DNA from 2 places in the Arachidicoccus ginsenosidimutans genome. Region 2 is predicted to be linked to the other one. Evidence: riboswitches for the same ligand, from Rfam matches in the RefSeq annotation. Region 2 holds a riboswitch; the other holds the start of a gene.

Region 1 (3,429 bases), 1.3 Mb from region 2:
AATTCGGTCGGTTAAACATTCTGTCGTGCGACAAAAGAACCACCGCATTTCTACGATGCGTGTGATGATTGTTCAAGGCATTTTCCACCATGCGCACCATTGTTTCCGGCGTTTGCACAGGCACGGAACCATGACCGCTTGGGTCGCGTTTGAAATTCCATTCCGTGTCCCAACCGATAACGTTGTACCCTGCGGAATCCAGCAACTCACACACAGGTTTTACCAATGGATGCGCCTGCATACCCGTAGCTAAAACCCACGCACTATTGCCCGGCAAACGAATGAACTTTTTCTGAACATCGAGGCTCGCTTGCGCCTGCATAAAATCGTCAAAGCAGGAACGGACATGATGATAAAATGCAATGTATTTATCTCTGGCGTGCGTGTAACTGTGATTTGCCAAAAGAATTTCGGGATAAGCATTACGAATCGTATCAACTGCATCGTGCATAGCTTTCCCATAAGTCGCATGAAGCCCTACCATAAAGAAAGTTCCTTTTAGTCCAAGCGCTTTCAGATTGTGATATACATTCATTGTTCCGGGTTGCGGACCATCGTCAAATGTGAGAAAAACATACTTTTTAGTTGAGTCGATAGCAGCCGTGTCTGTGGCTGCTATCGTATTGACCGTTTTTGTTTTTACCGTACTGTCTGGAGGAATAATTGTTTCGCTTTTTACAGCTGTATCGTGCTTCTCAACCGTTAAAACAGTATCGGCTACGCTCGCAGGTACCGGAGCTTTTTCGCTGCGATTATTGTTGCATGCTGAAAATATGAAAACGCACATACCAACTTTGAGTAAAGAATATTTCATGCTGTATTTTTTATAAAACAAGAGCGAAGATAGTCGTTTGATGGTTAATAAATTGTTGATTTATAGAACAAGCTTTCTCGTGCTTCATCTACATTCATGTATCTTTATTAACTTCGCAGCCTTGTTCTTTGTTATACACCATAAGTTACAGGTTTTTCCGAAAGGAAAATTAAAAAGGAACCGTGTGTAAATCACGGGCAGACGTGCTACCGTAAGTTTCGTACCACACGATGCAACAATTTATATCCACTGATAAAATTTTATTGGGAAGGATGTTGCACCGGAAACAAGCCGGGATACTTGCCTTTAATTTTGGTCGGAGCTTTCACGATATAAAGCGGCGGCTGATGGGCATTTCAACAAATTCTTCTCCACAAGTTGAAGCACATCTTCATGTACTTACATCAACAAAAACTCCGCATAATTCAGAGCATGATTTTTATTGTTTCACGTTCTAAACAAATTAAAAACCATGTTTACGCAAAATTTAGGTTATCCGCGAATCGGTGGTAACCGCGAACTTAAAAAAGCCGTAGAAGCTTATTGGAGTAAGAAAATCTCCCAATCGGATTTGCAGCAGGCTGCACAACAAATCCGCCTGCACAATTGGCAACTGCAAAAAGATGCAGGCATTGATTTAATTCCGTCGAACGATTTTTCGTTGTACGACCAAATGCTGGATATGTGCCTTACGGTAAGCGCCATTCCACATCGTTTCCATCCGTTGATTGAAGACAAAAAATTATCCGAAACAGATTTATATTTCGCGATGGCGCGAGGCTTTCAAAGCGACGGCTTCGACATTACGGCAATGGAAATGACCAAGTGGTTCGATACGAATTATCATTACATCGTTCCAGAATTTTACGAAAACCAATCTTTTAATTTCTTATCTAACAAAATAGTTAATGATTATAAAGAAGCCAAGCAAGCGGGCATCGAAACGAAGCCTGTCATCATCGGTGCGCTTACTTTTTTATTGTTGGGCAAGGAAAAAGAAACGGAATTTAATCGTCTTGATTTGTTGAAAAACCTGTTGCCCGTTTATAAAGAAATATTGAAACAGCTGTCGGATTTGAATGTGCAATATGTTCAGTTCGATGAACCCATTTTGGCAACAAATCTCTCAAACACAGAATTGACGGCACTTTCAGCGATTTATACCGAATTAAAAAGTGCATTCCCGAACATTAAATTTGTACTCGCAAATTATTTTGAATGTTACGGCGAAAACCTTTCAACGGTTTTAGGTTTGCCTTTCGATATTATTCATTTGGATTTGGTAAGATGCCCTTCACAATTGGATGATATTATTGCTTCCGAAAAGGTTAGTTCACAAACGATATTTTCACTTGGTGTAATTGACGGAAGAAATATTTGGAAAAATGATTATGAAAAATCATTGGCAATCATCAATAAAGCCATTAATCATTTCGGAAAAGAAAGATTAATGCTTGCACCTTCATGTTCGCTATTGCATACGCCGTGCGATTTAGACAGTGAGAAAAAACTGGATGATGAATTGAAGAATTGGCTTTCATTTGCGAAGCAAAAAATCAACGAACTTGCCGAACTGAGCAAGATTGTTGATAACGCGCCCGAAGCAAATGAATTATTGGAGAAAAATAAAGCGGCAATTGCTTCACGCAAAAACTCTACGCGCATTCACAAAGGAGCCGTGAAAAACCGTGTGAAAAATATCACGGATAAAGATGCGGAAAGACAAAGCATTTTTGCAGAAAGGCAAGCAAAGCAGCACGCATTATTTAATCTTCCTTTGTTCCCAACAACAACGATTGGTTCGTTCCCGCAAACGACCGATGTACGCAAATTGCGCGCACAACTGAAGAAAGGCGAAATCTCTGAAACCGAGTATACACAAGCATTACAGGCTGCGACTATTGAAACAATCCGCTTGCAGGAAGAGTTGGATATTGATGTGTTGGTTCATGGCGAATTTGAACGTAACGACATGGTGGAATATTTCGGAGAAAACATTGATGGTTATGCTTTCTCAAATTTTGGTTGGGTGCAAAGCTACGGTTCGCGCTGCGTGAAACCGCCGATTATCTACGGCGATATTGAACGCAAAAATCCAATTACGGTGGAATGGTCATCCTTCGCGCAAAGCCAAACAAAACGCTTGATGAAAGGAATGCTCACAGGTCCGATTACGATGTTACAATGGTCTTTTGTTCGCGACGACCAACCGCGTTCGGAAACAGCTTTTCAACTCGCTTGGGCAATCAGAGATGAAGTTGTCGATTTGGAAAAGGCAGGCATAAAAATTATCCAGATTGATGAACCTGCCATTCGTGAAGGCTTGCCTTTGCGCAAAGAAAATTGGCAAACCTATTTGGCTTGGGCTGTGAAAGCCTTTAAAATCGCAGCTTCCGGCGTGCAAGACGAAACGCAGATTCATACACACATGTGCTACTCCGAGTTCAACGATATCATTCAATCTATTGCGGATATGGATGCCGATGTAATTACGATTGAAACGTCGCGCTCGCAAATGGAATTGTTGGATGCGTTTGTTCAGTTTAATTATCCTAACGAAATTGGACCCGGCGTTTACGATATTCATTCGCCGCGCGTGCCGACCGTTGAAGAAA
Region 2 (3,429 bases):
TTATTAAAGTTTTGTCGCCACGTAATTCCCAAATTATACTGCTTGGTATATTCCGGTTTCAGATTGGTGTTTCCTACTTGTGTGTAATACAAATCGTTGAAAGTAGGTATTCGGAAAATGTCTTTATAAAACGCTCTTAACCTTAATGGAACATTTTTCGATGGCTGATAAATAAATTCTACCGTCGGGCTGAAATGGTGATAATTAGCGGGTTTTGAGCGATGTTCTACTTTGTTGTTTACTGTTGTACTTAATAAGTTCCCGGCAATTTGCAATTGCTCAAATGAAAATTTTACGTTTACATTATTTAGCAAAGTATATCTCGTAGGTGTTGCAAAGTCTTGTTGGTTGCTGTGCAAATTATCAATAAAAAAATCGGTTGCATACGCTGCTTTCATAAAAGAAAAAAGTTGAAAAGAGTATGCACCGCTCACATAAAATTCGCGTTGGTAGAAAATCATTTCCAATCTATGTTGCGCGTTTTGATAAGCCGTGTCCAAGTAATCGGTATAAGTGTAATTATATTTTCCATTGAGCAATAATTCGCTTCGCGCTGATAACTTTTTTTTCCAAAAAGCCTGCGCGAAAAAATTATCGTCCCATTGGCGTTGTGTTCCTTGTCCGCTGTATAAAATAATAGCGCCGGGCAAGCCTCTTTGCGAATGATAATAATACGCATCAACATTCACAATATTGCTGTCATTAATGGCATATTGCAAATTATAAGCTGCATGAAAATCGTGAATATCCGCATTTGTTCTTCTGCCCTTTTCCGTAACAGAACCGTTTTTATAAGTGAAGTTATATTCGCCGTTTGCCTTTTCCCACGCGGCATTCAGCGAACTCGCGAGTTTATTGTTGAACTTGTAATGAATAGTTGCAGCAGGATTGATTAAACCAAAAGAACCCGTGTTTAATGAAGCATTTAGTTTTATTTTTTCCGAATCATTATATAATGGTTTTATCGTTTTCAATTCCAAAACAGATGCATATGAAAATGCACGTGCAGGTTGCAAAATATTTGTCGGTTGTGCATTATACAAACTGATTTGTTCAACATTATCCAACGAAATTTTTCCCAAATCAATCTGCCCGTTTTGTGCATCGTTCAGCATAATTCCATCATAGCTCACACCTGTGTGATTCGCGCCCAAACTGCGAACAGATATAGTTTTCAGTCCACCGATTCCGCCGTAATCTTTTACCTGAACACCCGAAAAATATTTGACTGCATCGGCAACAGTTGAACCGTTGATGTTTTGTAAATCATTTTGTTGCAGCGTTTGTACAGGTGTGATTGATTTTGTTGATAGTGGAATTATTTTGCCTTTTACTTCCACTTCTCTTAAATGATGCGCGGTATCTTCCTGTGCAAAAACGCACGATGAAATCAATAAAAATATAAAAGGTAAAATCTGCCGCACGCCTTATAAATAGCGGCTTCGAGAAGAAAATAGCAAAGCTGAACAAGACACAGCAAAATAGTTGCACGTCAAAATTCGTTCTTCAACTTTTCGTCCCGAAAGCCAATGAAATAATATGTGATAAAGGCAGGTCTTCCGGCTTGAAGCATTGTTGAAACCTTCCCATTTCTTACAACGAAACAGTGGTAATCTTCAACAACTTGTTTTATAAAAACTGCTTGTTACGGCTACGGGGATAGCGTTGGAATTTACACCAATCTTCCCTTTTAATTTTGTGTAAACAAAAACCTTAATCGAGCGCGAAGATAAAAGAAATTATTTGTGATAAATACTATTCTTCACAACATCGGGTAAGAAAGAACTCGCATCGCCGCCATTACGGATAACATCTCGCACAAGTGTTGATGCAACAGAAGAATATTGCGGCAAACAAGTAAGGAAAATAGTTTCAATGGAATTATCCAAACTGCGGTTCATATCAGCAATGGTTTTTTCATATTCAAAATCACTCACAAAACGAATGCCGCGAAGAATATACTGCGCACCTGTTTTTTTACAAAAATCAACTGTCAAACCCTCATAAACAGCGGCTTCCACGCGATTATCATTTTTATAAATCTCTTTAATCCATTGCAGGCGTTGCTCATCAGAATACATAGGAATTTTGCTGGCATTCGTGCCTATGCCGATAATTATTTTATCGAATAGATTCAATGAGCGGTTTACAATATCCACGTGTCCCAAAGTAATCGGGTCGAAGGTTCCGGGAAATAAAGCGATGCGCATTTAATTAAAAATTAGTAATTAAAAATTAATAATTGTTGTGTGTTCAATCCCAACAATCTTTTCAATCTTTCAAATCAAGGTTCAGACTTTCCCCGACAACAAATACAATGCAGCCATCCTCACGGCAACGCCGTTTTCTACCTGATTTAAAATAATGGAAAATTCGCCGTCGGCAACATCGCTGTCGAGTTCCACGCCGCGGTTAATCGGACCCGGATGCATAATGACGATTTCTTTTTTCAAAGAATCCAACAGTTTCCGGTTGATGCCGTAAGCCAGATTATATTCTCTCAACGAAGAAAATAGTGGTTGATTTTGCCGTTCCAATTGAATGCGCAGCACATTCGCCACATCGCACCAATCGAGTGCATCTTTTACTTTATATTCGATGTGGACATCCAGCGCTTCCTGCAAATATTTCGGAATCAAAGTTGGTGGACCACAAACCACAATCTCTGCTCCCATTTTCTTTAAAAGATAAATATTACTCAAAGCTACGCGGCTATGCATCACATCTCCGATAATCGCAACTTTTAATCCTTCAAGCGTTCCGAATTTTTCTTTCATCGAAAACGCATCAAGCAAAGCCTGCGTAGGATGTTCGTTGATGCCGTCGCCTGCGTTGATAATAGCCGCATCAATATGTTTTGCTAAAAAATGCGGCGCACCGCTTGCACTGTGACGCATTACCACCATATCTACTTTCATGCTCAGGATGTTGTTCACGGTATCGAGCAAAGTTTCGCCTTTTTTCACCGACGATGCGGATGCGGAAAAATTGAGCGTGTCTGCCGAAAGCCTTTTCTCCGCAAGCTCAAACGACATTCGAGTGCGCGTGGAATTTTCAAAAAACAGATTGACAACGGTAACATCGCGCAACGAAGGAACTTTTTTTACGGGGCGTTGCAATACTTCTTTGAATTGATTGGCAGTTGAAAGAATGAGGCTAATGTCTTCTTTCGTAAGGTCTTTAATGCCTAACAAGTGTTTTGTTGAGAGTGTCATTAAAAAGCAAAGTTAGGAGATTTTTTATAAAAACAATTCTGACTTATTCACATTAAAAAACCATCCGTTTTCACGAATGGTTTTTCAAACTTTTCCTTATTCAAATTAACCTAAATAAGATTTCAGCGAACCGCTGTAACGTGCTTTCTGCAAGCGTTTGATAGCTCTTTCTTTAATCTGGCGAATACGTTCTTTCGTCAAATCGTACTTCTGT

The links. A riboswitch is a leader RNA that binds a small molecule or an ion and turns the genes downstream of it on or off. The one in region 2 is predicted to bind cobalamin.
Region 1: it holds a riboswitch for cobalamin, as region 2 does, so the genes downstream of both, metE (5-methyltetrahydropteroyltriglutamate--homocysteine S-methyltransferase) here and A9P82_RS03920 (TonB-dependent receptor) in region 2, are expected to answer to the same signal.

Annotation. Positions count from the first base shown of each region.
Region 1 is NZ_CP015971.1:2,168,000-2,171,428, forward strand. Features, by position in the region: gene A9P82_RS09775 (polysaccharide deacetylase family protein) at 1-814, opposite strand, end outside; cobalamin riboswitch at 947-1,136, shown strand; gene metE (5-methyltetrahydropteroyltriglutamate--homocysteine S-methyltransferase) at 1,287-3,429, shown strand, end outside.
Region 2 is NZ_CP015971.1:850,970-854,398, forward strand. Features, by position in the region: gene A9P82_RS03920 (TonB-dependent receptor) at 1-1,424, opposite strand, end outside; cobalamin riboswitch at 1,533-1,731, opposite strand; gene coaD (pantetheine-phosphate adenylyltransferase) at 1,740-2,210, opposite strand; gene A9P82_RS03930 (aspartate carbamoyltransferase catalytic subunit) at 2,292-3,215, opposite strand; gene A9P82_RS03935 (sigma-70 family RNA polymerase sigma factor) at 3,321-3,429, opposite strand, start outside.